Regions from separate parts of the Blautia sp. ZXY-1-C6 genome, predicted to be linked through region 2. Evidence: a T-box and tRNA genes for the amino acid it is inferred to sense, from the RefSeq annotation. Region 2 holds a T-box; the other holds one or more tRNA genes.
The links. A T-box is a leader RNA that pairs with one kind of tRNA and senses whether it is charged. The one in region 2 lies ahead of ileS (isoleucine--tRNA ligase), so its partner is inferred to be a tRNA-Ile.

Region 1 (7,688 bases), on a different contig from region 2:
CTCGGCAAAATGGCCCCGTAACTTAGGGATAAGGGGTGCCTGGGAAACCAGGCCGCAGAGAATAGGCTCAAGCAACTGTTTAGCAAAAACACAGGTCTATGCGAAACCGAAAGGTGAGGTATATGGGCTGACGCCTGCCCGGTGCTGGAAGGTTAAGAGGAGAGGTTAGCGCAAGCGAAGCTTTGAATTTAAGCCCCAGTAAACGGCGGCCGTAACTATAACGGTCCTAAGGTAGCGAAATTCCTTGTCGGGTAAGTTCCGACCCGCACGAAAGGCGTAATGATTTGAGCGCTGTCTCGACAATGCATCCGGTGAAATTGAAGTACCAGTGAAGATGCTGGTTACCTGCGCCAGGACGGAAAGACCCCATGGAGCTTTACTCCAGTCTGGTACTGGGACTCGGTATTGCATGTACAGGATAGGTGGGAGGCTAGGAGATGGTAACGCCAGTTGCCATGGAGCCGTTGTTGGGATACCACCCTTGCAGTATTGGGTTTCTAACCAGCCGCCGTGACCCGGCGGTGGGACAATGCCAGACGGGGAGTTTGACTGGGGCGGTCGCCTCCGAAAGGGTATCGGAGGCGCCCAAAGGTTCCCTCAGAATGGACGGAAACCATTCGAAGAGTGCAAAGGCAGAAGGGAGCTTGACTGCGACACCGACGGGTGGAGCAGGTACGAAAGTAGGGCTTAGTGATCCGGTGGTATTAAGTGGGAATGCCATCGCTCAACGGATAAAAGCTACCCTGGGGATAACAGGCTTATCACTCCCAAGAGTTCACATCGACGGAGTGGTTTGGCACCTCGATGTCGGCTCATCGCATCCTGGGGCTGTAGTAGGTCCCAAGGGTTGGGCTGTTCGCCCATTAAAGCGGTACGCGAGCTGGGTTCAGAACGTCGTGAGACAGTTCGGTCCCTATCCGGCGTGGGCGTAGGATATCTGAGAGGAGCTGTCCTTAGTACGAGAGGACCGGGATGGACGGGCCGCTGGTGCATCGGTTAGACTGCCAAGTCTACGGCCGAGTAGCCAAGCCCGGAAGGGATAAACGCTGAAGGCATCTAAGCGTGAAGCCCCCCTTAAGATGAGATATCCCATTCGAAAGAAGTAAACCCCCTTGAAGACGACGAGGTAGATAGGGCAGAGGTGGAAGTGCAGTAATGCATGGAGCTGACTGTTACTAATCGGGTGAGGGCTTGACCAAGAATCGCAGGAAGAATGATTTTCAGGAAATGTCAACATGTATGTAGTTTTGAAGGTGCAAAAACCTTTATTCCTCCTTAGCTCAGTCGGTAGAGCATGCGGCTGTTAACCGCAGTGTCGTTGGTTCGAGTCCAACAGGGGGAGTTTTGGCTCCATGGTCAAGCGGTTAAGACACCGCCCTTTCACGGCGGTAACAGGGGTTCAAATCCCCTTGGAGTCATTTAAATAATGGAAATGTGATTTTTGAGGCTTGATTCTGTTACAACATGCCGATGTGGCTCAATTGGCAGAGCAGCTGATTTGTAATCAGCAGGTTATCGGTTCGAGTCCGATCATCGGCTTTTTGGACCTTTAGCTCAGTTGGTTAGAGCAACCGGCTCATAACCGGTCGGTCCTGGGTTCGAGTCCCCGAAGGTCCATTTTTAAATTATTTTGGCCCAGTGGCTCAGTTGGTTAGAGCGTCGCCCTGTCACGGCGAAGGTCGAGAGTTCGAGTCTCTTCTGGGTCGTTAGCATTTGCTGACGAAGTAATTGCATAAGTAGTATGGAATCTTAGCTCAGCTGGGAGAGCATCTGCCTTACAAGCAGAGGGTCATAGGTTCGAGCCCTATAGGTTCCATATGCCGCAGTGGCGGAACTGGCAGACGCCCGGGACTTAAAATCCCGTGGGTAGTGATACCCGTACCGGTTCGATTCCGGTCTGCGGCATGATTTTAAGTGAGAGAAACGTTGTAAAATTAACGTTTCTCTTATTTTTTTTCTTATAGGTTTTGAACACACTTGAACATAATTACTACAGTTGTATACCTCATCTGCGTCTCTTTCTTCGTATAATTCAGAGAACAATTATTAAGACGGAAAACTGACGACTGATAGAACAGAGATAAGAATAAGCCGGATAAATGCTGAATGTTACAGCATTTATCCGGCCTTTGTCTTGTAAATTTTCACCATATTTAAATATAAAGCACTATACCTGTATTCTGTCTGCAATTTCATTTCCAAGAGCTATCTTTCGGTTTGCAGAAGAAATGATCAGAGAATCGTGAAATTTTCGGAGAACACGAATCGTGCTGCCTTCGTGAATATCCATATCATGCATGGATTTAATAACTTCCGGCAGTCCGAACATCCATTTAATTGTGTAAGTGTTTCCCTGAGTAGACTCTGATAATGAATGCATAAAAAAACCTCCTTGTATAAAATAATACAGTAAATAATGTCAGATAATTTATTGCTTCTGCTGGAATAATTGTATATCTATAAGCGCTAGTTCGTCAATTGTAACATTATTTCATACAATACTTGAATAACTATTCATTTATTCAGATATTTCAGAAGCGTTTTTATGCATATTATTTATTCGACAAATTTCAGATTATCAAGTGCATAGCGGAGTGCCATGCACATCAATTCATTTCTTGAGCGTCCGCTTTTGGCAGACAAGTCATCATATTGTTCCTGCAGTTCACGTTCAAGGCGAATGGTCATGGTGATTGATCTGTCTTCTTTTTTATCTGTACATTTTGGCCGGACAATAAAGTCGTTTGGCATGATTATCCCTCCTGTATAAACATTTATTAGTGAATGGTTATCATAATTGATATTGCTTATTCTATAGCAATCCTCTGAAATAATGCATCTTAATCCAGCCCATCAGAGTGTGAAATCCTGCGTCAGATATCTTTGCCGTGCGTCAGCACGCCTGCAGATATCTTCCTTGTCTTTCGCACTCTGCTGAACTGTCTTAAATGCATTATTTACGAGGATTGCTATAATTTTGATCTCCGTAATCACTGTTATGATATAAAGTATAGTTACACAGGATTGACATTGATATAACACAAATTTATAATACATATTAGTATTACTTTTTTTCGCTTTGAATATAGAAAGGTTATCCTGCGAGACTGTTGTAAGAATTAATTTGATGCGATAGTATGAGTGAGTTATGAATATGTGGGGAATACTTGTAACATTAGAGTGTGTCTGAAAAATCATTCCCGCAATCTGCACGCCCCACTTTGCGGGATATTTCACCCGAATTCAGTTGCCGTAGCCCGCTACGGCGCCCTCATCCGGGCAAAATATCCCACAAATTGTGACGCACATCTTGCAGAAAGCCTTTTTCAGACACGCTCTAGAATGCAGTAAATAAATATTTTCAGAGAGACTGGGTAAATATATGGAAAATATGATTCGGAAATTGTATGATATGTATATGGATAATGACAATAGAGAAAAAAATGAAATGTCAGTAATGCATGATGATTTATGTAAAGAGAAAAAAGAGAAGGCATACCAGTGCTATCAGAAATTGAGAGTTCAACTGACAGATGAGCTTGCTGAAGAACTGGATGAACTGATGAATAAACATATGGAAATATATCCACAGGAGCTGGAAGAAAGTTTTGCCATGGGATTTAAAACAGGGGCAAGGCTGATGTGCGAGGTTTTTGGTGAAGAAACAGAATGATTGTAAAGCAGATATGGCAATTCTCCAGATAAAGTATGATTTTAGAGGATTGCCATAGGTCTGATAAGTGGGGGTGACATATAATTTTTGATAACATGATCAGGATAATTTATGGTTGTTGAACGTTATCAGAAATTGTGAGATTGTCAGACGTAATTTCATTCAGGAGATATTCTATAGTATGCATATGTTCATTCATAATTTTTTCTGCAAGAGGTGCATCATTATTGGTTATTGCCTGAACAAGCCGGGTGTGCTGGGAATCAATCTCCGGTGCATCGTTATTTTTCTGCATAAGATAGGAACGTATTCCAACGATCATATTTTCAGTAATCTGTGCAGAGGCATTTAATACACTCAGTATTAATGGATTGGCAGAAATCTGAGCAATTTTCAGATGCAGATCACGATCCAGATCACCGCGGATTTTTTCATCCTGAGTGCTGTCCAGTCTGGCAATGATAAGCTGGAGTTCAGCAGCATCCAGCGGTGTACAGTTTTGGGCGGCGAGAAAAGCAGCTTTGCTTTCCAGTGCGCCTCGAAGCTGCAATGCATCCTGAATTTTGCTGTTGTACATTTGAAATATGATAGACAGAGGTTCAGTAAGACAGCTGTGAAGATCAGTTGCAATATAATTGGCACCGCCATGTACGCTGACAGTAATCCCGAGTAGGGAAAGAGCCTTCAGGACTTCTCGTAATGCTGGTCTGGAGATTCCGAATTCTTCTGCCAGAATACGTTCAGCAGGAAGTGCGTCGCCGGGTTGTAATTCTCCGTTTTGGATATTTTCGATAATTTGTTTCAGAACATCGTTGAAGGTACTGGTTTTATCTATTTTTCTAAACATTTATTTTCCTCTTTCCTGGTACATCGTTTCGTAAATAACTATACCAATCGCGTAAGATGCGGATTCGAGTGTGCAGCTCTATATCAGATAACTGTTCCGCAGAGATTTCTTTGATTATTAAATAGTTACATACATCTAATATTATAACGGATTGAAAGGGAGATGCAACTGATTCCTGCAAAATTTCTAAAAGTGTAAAATTTTTGTGTTGCTGAGAACGGAGTGAACAGTAACAAATTTTTGCAGTTTTTTTATAAATTTTATAATTATATTAGAAATTAGACAAATTTCTCTCACATTTATAGGTTATGATATTTACATCTTAAGGAAATGACGTACCTTAAGAGAAAATCTTTCCTTTCCCTAAAAAGTGTAAAATGAACGTGAATCACCGCTTAGCCGACAAGATCGACGGAGAAGCGGTGATTTTATTATGTCACTGAAGCAGGATTCTTTCTTATAAACCTCTGTAACGATTAAGACAGGCATAAATTTCCTGAATACGGGGAGTAGCGTAACCACAGGAAATTTTTTGATTCTCCGTAAAGAAGGACAGACCATGTAAAGAGAGATTTTTCCAGAGAAACTGCACAATCTCAGGCAGGGTACGTCTGCCGTCTGCCAGATGTTCAACTGCATATTTCAGCAGGAGACCTAAGGCAGCGGTCTGTTCCGCGTCAATAAGCTGTTCTGTATAGCGGAGATCAATCTCCTGTCTGCCGAGAGAGAAGCCATCTGTTCCGGAGATTCTGGTTTTCAGGCGCTCAGGTTTTGCGGCACCGGAATCGGAATGATTTCCACGACTGTTATGTCTGAGGCGCTTAGAAGATTCGGCAGGTCTGCTCATAATGCGATGGCTGTGCGGAAGCTGAAAATCAGTAACTGAAACAGCAGGCAGAGGATATTGGCTGCATAATTTTTTGACAGAAGCTGTAATATCTTTTGGAACGTAATTGTCCATCTGGATAATTGTATCTGCAATATGAAAGAATGCCCCGGAACTTCCGGCAACAAGAATTGTAGAAATCCCTGCTTTTTTATAAAGATCCTCTGCACGCTCCAGAAACGGAGTGATCGGCTCTTTCTCACGCTGGATAACCTGCTGCATGAAAGCATCACGAACCATGAAGTTAGTTGCGGAGGTGTCTTCGTCAAGAAGAAAAAGGTGGCTTCCGGCTTCCATGCTTTCTGCGATACCGGCTGCCTGTGAAGTGCTTCCACTGGCATCCAGTGTAGAGAAACAGCGGGTATCTTTCTTGTTTGGAAGATCATTTATAAACATGGAAATATCCACATCCTTGATAAAACGGCCATCTTCTGAACGCAGTTTGACAGCAGTTGCATCTGTGATCACGTATTCACGTCCATCTCCGGGGATATGATTGTATACACCAAGTTCAAGTGCATTCAGAAGCGTGGATTTGCCATGATATCCACCGCCTACGATCAGAGTGATTCCCTTTGGGATCCCCATGCCTGTGATTTTTCCTTTATGGGGAAGATTTATGGAAATGCGCAGACTGTCCGGAGAAGTAAAGGGAACAGAAGCTTTCATAGGGCGGGAGGAAATACCGCTTTCTCTTGGGAGGATGGAGCCGTCGGCTATGAATGCGCAGAGATTTTTTGCGGGCAGCGTCTGACGGATAAATTCCTGATCCTCTGCAAGCTCTATATAATTCTGTAATTCCTTTGCATTAAGGCTGGAATAGAAAAAGGATTTTTGAATGCATACAGGCAGAAAATCAAAAAGGATTTTCTCCAGTTCAGTGGCATTGATCGTGCGGCCATTAGCAGGGAAGCCCACAAAAAAGCGGGCGGTTATGCCTTTTTCTGTTATTTCACAGGCTGTCCGGGAAAGAATCTCCTGACCACAATGACTGACAGTGAGCAGGCCGCTTTTGCCGGAGCCTTTTGCACGAAAGCTGTACTGGCTGACCTGTTTTTCAAACTGACGTGTAAGATAGTCGCAAAGAGTAGTCCCGGTAAGTGTATCTTTATAATATTCGACGGGAAATCCGGCATCTCTGTGTGAAATCTGAATGCTGACATGAGAGGGAGAAGCAAAAGGATCTCCCTGCACATGGTCGATGGACAGAATATAATTTCCAAAATGATACAGACCTTTCAGCCCTTTATATGCCGGATAACTTTTGCGGTTTATGGAACGAAGCTGCTGACGCAGTTCCTCTGAATTTTTCATGACAGAACCTCCTGGTATTGCAGATATTTTTATAATAATCCTCGCAAATAATGAATTTGAGAGGAGAAACATTAACCTGCCATCAACTATAGCGGAAATGAATCATAATGTCCACTGACAAATAAATATTAATCATATGGAAAATTTTCAGAGGATGTTTTATAATGAAAAACAGGTAATTGTTCAATATCATTACATAATAGCGAACTGATGAATAGTTACCGTTATCAAAGCAATACTATGAATGACAGTCATAAAGAAAGGCGGAACAGTAAATGGAACGTAGAAATGCATGGCTTTCTTATACAGAAGCAGAAGAAAAAGAACTGGAGCAGGTTGCAAAAGCGTATCGCAATTTTCTTAATGTTGGAAAAACAGAGCGTGAATGTGTGACGCAGATCATCAGAGAAGCACGGGCAGCAGGTTATGAATCTCTGGAAGAGAAGACTGCGAAGGGTGAGAAACTGAAAGCAGGAGATAAAGTTTATACAGTCGGAATGAAGAAGATCATTGCACTGTTTCATATCGGACAGGATGATATTTCTGAGGGAATGAATATTCTGGGAGCACACATTGATTCTCCACGTCTTGATGTCAAACAGAATCCATTATATGAGGATACGGATCTTGCATATCTGGATACCCATTATTATGGCGGTGTTAAGAAATACCAGTGGGTGACTCTTCCCCTGGCAATCCATGGCGTAGTGGTAAAGAAAGACGGAAGTACAGCAGAAGTAAATATCGGTGAGGATGAGGATGATCCGATCGTATATATCACAGACCTTCTGATCCATCTTGCAGGAAAGCAGATGCAGAAAAAAGCGGCAGAAGTGATCGAGGGAGAGAATCTGGACATCCTGATCGGCAGCAGACCACTGAAAGACCTGGAAGATGATAAGAAGAAAGAGGCAGTAAAACAGAATGTATTGAATATCCTTAAAGAGAAGTATGATATGGAAGAGGAA
Region 2 (7,688 bases):
CAACTCTCGGCAAGAACCTGGAAGAGGCAGAAGCTGAGAAAGAGAAGCTTGCAGAAGCATTAAAACCGATCATGGCATAAGCAATTGTAAGCAGAACTGAATAAAATATACTAAACCGGAAAGGCTGTGCTCATTGGAGGTGCAGTCTTTCTTTTTGTAACCCGCAGGGGCCTTACTGTTACTGTGAACAGTAACGACTTACTTGATTCGGTTAAATAGGATTGATATAATTAACACTCTTTGCTACAATAAAAAACAGCGAAAATAAGAATAAGACTGCTTATAAATGAAAGGAAAACATACTATGGAAGAATATGAAGTAATCAGCATCCCGGTATCTGACGGAACAGAACGGGATTTTGCAATCATGGATACCTTTGAATTTGAAGGACAGGGATATCTGGCAGTTTCTCTGATCGAAGGAGATGAGATCCAGGAGGGCGTTTACATTTACCGTTACCACAATGCAGAAGATGGAGATGTTGTGGTAGAGCAGATTACTTTGCCTGCAGAATACAAAAAGGTGACAAAATTTTACGAACAGATGTAAGCAAAAAAATATCTCGAAAAGAACCTGCATCTTGTGATAAAATAAAAAAGAAAATCAAATTTTGGTCAATAAAAACAGGAGGAAAAAACGATGGAGAAATCAACCGTTTATTTTACTGATTTCAGATGTCCGGTTGGCACCAGCCAGCTTGATAAACTGAAGAAACTCTGCGTTACAGCCGGAATCAAAGACATTGATATGGATGGAAAATTCGTGGCTATTAAAATGCATTTCGGAGAACTTGGCAATCTGGCTTTCCTGCGCCCAAATTACGCAAAAGCAGTAGCTGATCTCTGTAAAGAGCAGGGAGGACTTCCGTTCCTCACAGACTGCAACACTCTTTATCCGGGAAGCCGTAAGAATGCACTGGAGCATCTGGAGTGCGCAAATCTCAACGGATTTAACAGCATTTCAACAGGATGCCAGATCATCATCGGTGATGGCTTACGCGGTACAGACGAAGTAGAAGTACCGGTAGTTAACGGTGAATATTGTCAGACTGCACTGATCGGACATGCGATCATGGATGCAGATATTTTTATCAGCTTAAGCCACTTCAAAGGTCATGAAGCAACCGGCTTCGGCGGTGCTCTCAAGAACATCGGAATGGGATGCGGAAGCCGCGCTGGTAAGATGAAACAGCATGCCAGCGGAAAACCTGCAGTAAATGAAGAACTCTGCCGCGGATGCCGTCGCTGCGCGAAAGAGTGCGGAAGTGATGCGATTACATATCCGAATAAAAAAGCAGTCATTGATTATGATAAATGTAAAGGCTGCGGCCGTTGTATCGGAGCCTGCGGTTTTGATGCAGTATACAATCCAAACAGCAGTGCGAATGAACTTCTTGACCGTAAGATGGCAGAATATGCACAGGCAGTCTGTCATGGCCGTCCGCATTTCCATGTAGCACTTGTTCAGGATATCAGCCCGAACTGTGACTGCCATGGCGAAAATGATGCACCAATCCTTCCTGATATCGGAATGTTTGCAAGCTTTGACCCGGTTGCTCTGGATCAGGCCTGCGCAGATGCCTGTCTGAAAGCAACTCCGATCGAGAACAGCCAGCTTGGAGAACATCTGGCAAAACCTGACTGGCATTGCCACCACGACCATTTCAAAGATTCCAACCCGAACATTGAATGGCAGGCAACACTGGATCAGGCAGAGAAGATTGGTCTGGGAACCAGACAGTATGAACTGAAGATTGTGAAATAATATGTTTATCAGCAGTGGAAAATAAATGCGAAAAAGTAATGAACAAAAAGGACTGGATGAATGAACTATATTGTCTTTGACCTGGAATGGAATCAGAATCCTTCGGGAAAGAAAACACGTAACGACAGGCTTCCATTTGAGATTATCGAGATTGGGGCTGTAAAAGTAAACAGCAAAAAAGAAATAACGGATCATTTTCACCGACTGATCAAACCACAGGTCTATAAATGGATTCATGACAGCATCCATGAGGTAATTCATGTAGATTATAAAGATCTTATGAAAGGAGTGCCCTTTGAGCAGGCAGTCAGGGAATTTATTGACTGGTGCGGAGAAGACTGGTACTTTTTTACCTGGGGAAATCAGGACGTGATGGAACTTCAGAGAAATATGAAGTTCTATGGCCTGCTGGATCTGCTTCCCGGACCTGTGACCTATTATGATGTGCAGAAACTATACAGTATCAGTTATGATGACGGTACACACAGGTGTGCATTGGAGCATGCAATCGATGAGCTGAAAATAGAGAAATCCAGGGGATTTCACCGGGCGCTTGCAGATGCCTGGTATACAGCGAAAGTCCTGGAGAAAATAAATAACATAATCATCATCAATCATCCGTCACTGGATGTTTACCAGAATCCAAAGAAGAAAAAAGACGAGATACATATTTCCTATCCGGATCATGACAAATATGTATCCAGAGAATTTGCCACAAGAGAGCGAATCATGAAAGACCGCGAGGTGACTAGCACCAGATGTCCGGTCTGTCATCTGCCTGCAAAGCGCAAACTCCGATGGTTTATGAATAATCCAAAGGTTTATTACAGCATATCCAATTGTGAAGAACATGGACTGATAAGAGGCAAGATCCGCATCCGAAAAACAGAAGATGAGAAATATTTCGCTGTGAAGACATTGCGTTTCACAGATACAGAAGAAGCAGAGGAACTTCGTGAAAGAAAAGAAGTCCTCCGCCTCAGGCGAAAACTAAAAAGAAGCGTTGAGAAGGAAATCTGAAAGGATCTCCTTTTCATATTGCATTCCATATCCGACCATATGGCCGTCTAAATAATATTTACTTTTAATTCGCTTTGGACCGACAGAATTGTTCAGAAGTTTCTGCTTCTTTACAAGCTGGCTCACATCGGTTCCTGTGGGGACAGTTACGTACACATGCCTCATATAATAGAAGGAACACAGATTATTCCAGTCCTTTAACAGGTGCTTTTCGCATGGGAGAAATACTGCCGGTACCGGATCGGTATCTATATTCAAGTCTACTTTTTCAAAATTGTCGAAGCCGTAATCCAGCAGAGAAGTTGTGTCAGGAAAAGCACCGTTTGTAGAATTCAGCACAACTGCAATGAGAATGGAATTTCCTCTCTTGGCATAGGTGACAAGCGTACTTCCCGCTGCATCGGTGTATCCGGTCTTTCCTCCCAGAACCCCATCGTATGCATAAGACTGTCCGGGCATCATCTTATGGTGATTGAGAAGATAACGGGTTTCAGACTGCTTATTAGTCGGAGGAATCTCATAAACCTGTGTGGTCACAAATTTACGGAATCTGGGATTATACCAGGCTGCCTTTGCAATCTTCATCATATCACCTGCGGTGGTATAATGCGTCTCATCCGGAAGACCATTTGGATTATTAAAATGGGTGTTCTTACAGCCAAGCTGAGCTGCCCTCTGGTTCATCAGTTCAACAAACTTCTTTACAGAACCGCTTGTTTTTTCTGCCAGAGCAAGAGCCATCTCATTGGCGGATTCCAGCATCAGAGCCATCAGGGCCTGCTCTACTGTGAAAACTTCTCCTGTTTCTGCGTAAATGCTGGAGCTTCCGGCCTCAATCCCATAAGCCGCTTCCTGCGACATGGTGATCGTATCGTTCATATCCAGATATTCACAGGCCAGAAGAGCGGTCATGATCTTAGTGATACTGGCGGGATATAGCTTATCTTTGGCATTCTTGGAATAAAGAATAGTATCAGTGACTGCATCCATCAGCACTGCGGACTGTCCCTCGATATTAGGACCTGTGGGCCATCCTTTGACAGAATCGATATCTGAGGCCTGTGAATAGGTTTCTGAATGACCGGCTTCAGGAGTGGCAGAGGTCTCGGCAGCGTAAGTGACTGCAGGCTGAGAGGTCAGAATCCCTGCACAAAGCATTCCGGTGAGGAAACGTTTCATTAATTTATGAAATTTTGTTTTAAACATTTGAAATTACCCTTCATTAAATATACATAGTAGTTGCTTTCCATATCCTAGTACATCGTTTTAAATGACGTTCGGACAAAATATTCTACCTTATTATATCATTAATTACAATGCCTGTGTAAAATTTATATGATAGTATGTTAACAGTGTGTTACTGTTCGGGAGTTTGACAGTAACCAGTGTTATTAAACAGTAACAGGATTACCCTAATATTCAAAAAAATACTTGACACAGTGAATTTTGTGACCTTATAATGAATCCGCATAGTTAAATAAATGATATGTCCACAAAAACGTTGATGGAGAGAGTAACTGCAGGGGAAAGCAGACAGCGAACCGGGGAGGGTGTGAGCCCGGTGGTGAGTAAATGCAGTGAAGATCACTCCGGAGTTGCAGCTCTGAAGGGTGTACAGACAGGTAAGAGCTGACGGAAATCCCCGTTAAAAGATTCATGTATCGGCAGAGGATGCCCGTACAATGTAACAGGTGGTATAGCGAACGTCAATAAACCTTCGTCCTTTTACAAAAGGGCGATTTTTTTATGGGCTTATTTTCGTTCTTAAAGGACACTGGAAATATTTTTCAGCGTATATAAACGTCCTGCATATTTTCAGGTGTCTGATACAAATAATTTAAACAGGAGGTAAATTACTGTGTACCAGAAAGTTGATACGAACTTAAACTTTGTAGACCGTGAGAAAAAAGTAGAAGAATTCTGGAAAGAAAACCATATCTTTGAGAAAAGTATGGAGAACAGAAAAGAGGGAGAAACCTATACATTCTACGACGGACCGCCTACTGCAAACGGTAAACCGCACATCGGCCATGTACTTACCCGCGTTATCAAGGATATGATCCCGAGATACCGTACAATGAAGGGCTACATGGTTCCGCGTAAAGCAGGATGGGATACTCACGGACTTCCGGTAGAGCTGGAAGTAGAGAAGAAACTTGGTCTGGATGGCAAAGAGCAGATCGAAGAATACGGTATGGAGCCATTCATCAAACAGTGTAAGGAAAGCGTCTGGAAATATAAAGGAATGTGGGAGGATTTCTCCTCTACTGTTGGTTTCTGGGCTGATATGGAACATCCATACGTAACTTACTATGACGATTATATTGAATCCGAATGGTGGGCATTAAAAGAAATCTGGAACAAGAAGCTTCTGTATAAAGGCTTCAAGATCGTTCCTTACTGTCCAAGATGCGGTACCCCTCTTTCCGCACAGGAAGTATCCCAGGGATACAAAACTGTAAAAGAGCGCTCCGCAGTTGTAAGATTCAAGGTTGTTGGTGAAGATGCATACTTCCTTGCATGGACAACAACACCATGGACACTTCCGTCCAACGTTGCACTCTGCGTAAACCCGGATGAGACTTACTGCAAAGTAAAGGCAGCAGACGGATATACCTATTATATGGCAGAAGCACTCCTTGACAAAGTCCTTGGCAAACTTGTAAAAGAAGAAGGCGAGAAAGCATATGAAGTTCTGGAAACCTACAAAGGAACAGACCTGGAATACAAAGCATACGAGCCGCTTTTCGCATGTGCAGGAGAGGCAGCAGCAAAACAGAAAAAGAAAGCTCATTTCGTAACCTGTGATAACTACGTTACTATGAGTGATGGTACAGGTATCGTTCACATCGCACCTGCATTCGGTGAAGACGACAGCAGAATCGGACGTAACTATGAACTGCCATTCGTACAGTTCGTAGACGGACAGGGTAACCTGACAAAAGAGACACCATACGCAGGCGTTTTCGTAAAGAAAGCAGATCCTATGGTCCTCACAGATCTGGACAAAGAAGGCAAGCTCTTCGATGCTCCGAAATTCGAGCATGATTATCCACACTGCTGGAGATGTGACACACCACTGATCTACTATGCAAGAGAATCCTGGTTCATCAAGATGACAGCAGTTAAGGATGACCTGATCAGAAATAACAATACAATCAACTGGATCCCTGAGAGCATCGGTAAAGGACGTTTCGGCGACTGGCTTGAAAACGTTCAGGACTGGGGTATCAGCCGTAACCGTTACTGGGGAACTCCACTGAACATCTGGCAGTGTGAATGCGGACATATGCATTCCATCGGAAGCCGTCAGGAGTTATTCGAGATGAGCGGTGATGAGAGAGCCAAGACAGTAGAGCTTCACCGCCCATACATTGATGAGATCACACTGAAGTGTCCGGAGTGCGGTGGAGAAATGCATCGTGTACCGGAGGTTATTGACTGCTGGTTCGACTCAGGAGCAATGCCTTTTGCACAGCATCATTATCCATTTGAAAACAAAGAATTATTTGAGCAGCAGTTCCCTGCAAACTTTATCTCCGAGGCAGTAGACCAGACTCGTGGATGGTTCTACTCACTCCTTGCAGAATCCACACTGCTCTTCAATAAAGCACCATACAAGAACGTAATCGTTCTGGGACATGTCCAGGATGAGAACGGACAGAAGATGAGTAAGTCCAAAGGAAATGCAGTTGATCCATTCGATGCATTGAACAAATACGGCGCAGATGCCATCAGATGGTACTTCTACATCAACAGTGCTCCATGGCTTCCGAACCGTTTCCATGGCAAGGCAGTTGTGGAAGGACAGCGTAAATTCATGAGCACACTGTGGAATACTTACGCATTCTTCGTATTATATGCAGACATCGACAACTTCGACCCGACCAAATATGAACTGAACTATGACCAGCTTCCTGTTATGGACAAATGGCTCCTTAGCAGATTAAACACAACAGTTCAGGCAGTTGACAATGACCTGGCTAACTACAAGATCCCGGAAGCAGCAAGAGCACTCCAGGAATTCGTAGATGAGATGAGTAACTGGTATGTAAGAAGAAGCCGTGAACGTTTCTGGGCAAAGGGAATGGAGCAGGATAAGATCAATGCTTACATGACTCTGTACCATGCACTGGTAACCATCGCCAAGACAGCAGCTCCGATGATCCCGTTCATGACAGAAGACATCTATCAGAACCTGGTAAGAAGCGTGGACAAAGATGCTCCGGAGAGTATCCATCTCTGCGACTTCCCAACTGTAAACGAAGCATGGATCGACAAAGATCTGGAAGCAGACATGAAAGAGCTTCTGGAGATCGTAGTTCTGGGACGTGCCTGCAGAAATACAGCAAACATCAAGAACCGTCAGCCGATCGGAACCATGTATGTAAAAGCTGAGAAGAAAATGAGTGAATTCTACACTGACATCATCGCAGACGAACTGAATGTCAAAGAAGTAAAATTCGCAGATGATGTAGAATCCTTTATCTCCTACAGCTTCAAACCACAGCTTCGTACAGTAGGACCGAAATACGGTAAGCTCCTTGGAGGAATCAGACAGGCTCTCACAGACATCAATGGAACAGCAGCAATGAACGAACTGAGAACCAACGGTGTCCTGAAACTGGATATCAACGGAAACGATGTAGAGCTTACAGAAGAAGACCTTCTTATTGAAACAGCACAGACAGAAGGCTATGTATCCGAATCTGACGGTGAAACATCCGTAGTTCTTGATACAAACCTGACACCTGAACTGATCGAAGAGGGATTCGTACGTGAGATCATCAGCAAGATCCAGACCATGCGTAAGGAAGCCGGCTTCGAAGTTATGGACAAGATCGTAGTATACGCTCACGGAAACGACAAGATCCAGGATGTCATGAAAGCACACGAAGATGAG

Region 1: it encodes a tRNA-Ile, which carries the amino acid that the T-box ahead of ileS (isoleucine--tRNA ligase) is inferred to sense. The anticodon was not compared.

What each region holds. Positions count from the first base shown of each region.
Region 1 covers NZ_JBWJVQ010000159.1:2,583-10,270, forward strand. The annotation lists rRNA gene AC075J_RS07065 (23S ribosomal RNA) at 1-1,199, shown strand, start outside; tRNA gene AC075J_RS07070 (tRNA-Asn) at 1,270-1,342, shown strand; tRNA gene AC075J_RS07075 (tRNA-Glu) at 1,347-1,418, shown strand; tRNA gene AC075J_RS07080 (tRNA-Thr) at 1,467-1,539, shown strand; tRNA gene AC075J_RS07085 (tRNA-Ile) at 1,544-1,617, shown strand; tRNA gene AC075J_RS07090 (tRNA-Asp) at 1,633-1,706, shown strand; tRNA gene AC075J_RS07095 (tRNA-Val) at 1,744-1,816, shown strand; tRNA gene AC075J_RS07100 (tRNA-Leu) at 1,820-1,905, shown strand; gene AC075J_RS07105 (FeoA family protein) at 2,168-2,380, opposite strand; gene AC075J_RS07110 (CopG family transcriptional regulator) at 2,557-2,751, opposite strand; partial or broken gene AC075J_RS07115 (DUF6783 domain-containing protein) at 2,854-3,288, opposite strand; partial or broken gene AC075J_RS07120 (DUF6783 domain-containing protein) at 3,247-3,351, shown strand; gene AC075J_RS07125 (DUF6809 family protein) at 3,383-3,673, shown strand; gene AC075J_RS07130 (FadR/GntR family transcriptional regulator) at 3,783-4,520, opposite strand; gene AC075J_RS07135 (ABC-ATPase domain-containing protein) at 4,978-6,720, opposite strand; gene AC075J_RS07140 (aminopeptidase) at 6,996-7,688, shown strand, end outside.
Region 2 covers NZ_JBWJVQ010000258.1:5,984-13,671, reverse strand. The annotation lists gene AC075J_RS16670 (phospho-sugar mutase) at 1-80, shown strand, start outside; gene AC075J_RS16665 (DUF1292 domain-containing protein) at 305-550, shown strand; gene AC075J_RS16660 (DUF362 domain-containing protein) at 641-1,765, shown strand; gene AC075J_RS16655 (3'-5' exonuclease) at 1,826-2,785, shown strand; gene AC075J_RS16650 (D-alanyl-D-alanine carboxypeptidase family protein) at 2,756-3,991, opposite strand; T-box leader at 4,278-4,513, shown strand; gene ileS (isoleucine--tRNA ligase) at 4,644-7,688, shown strand, end outside.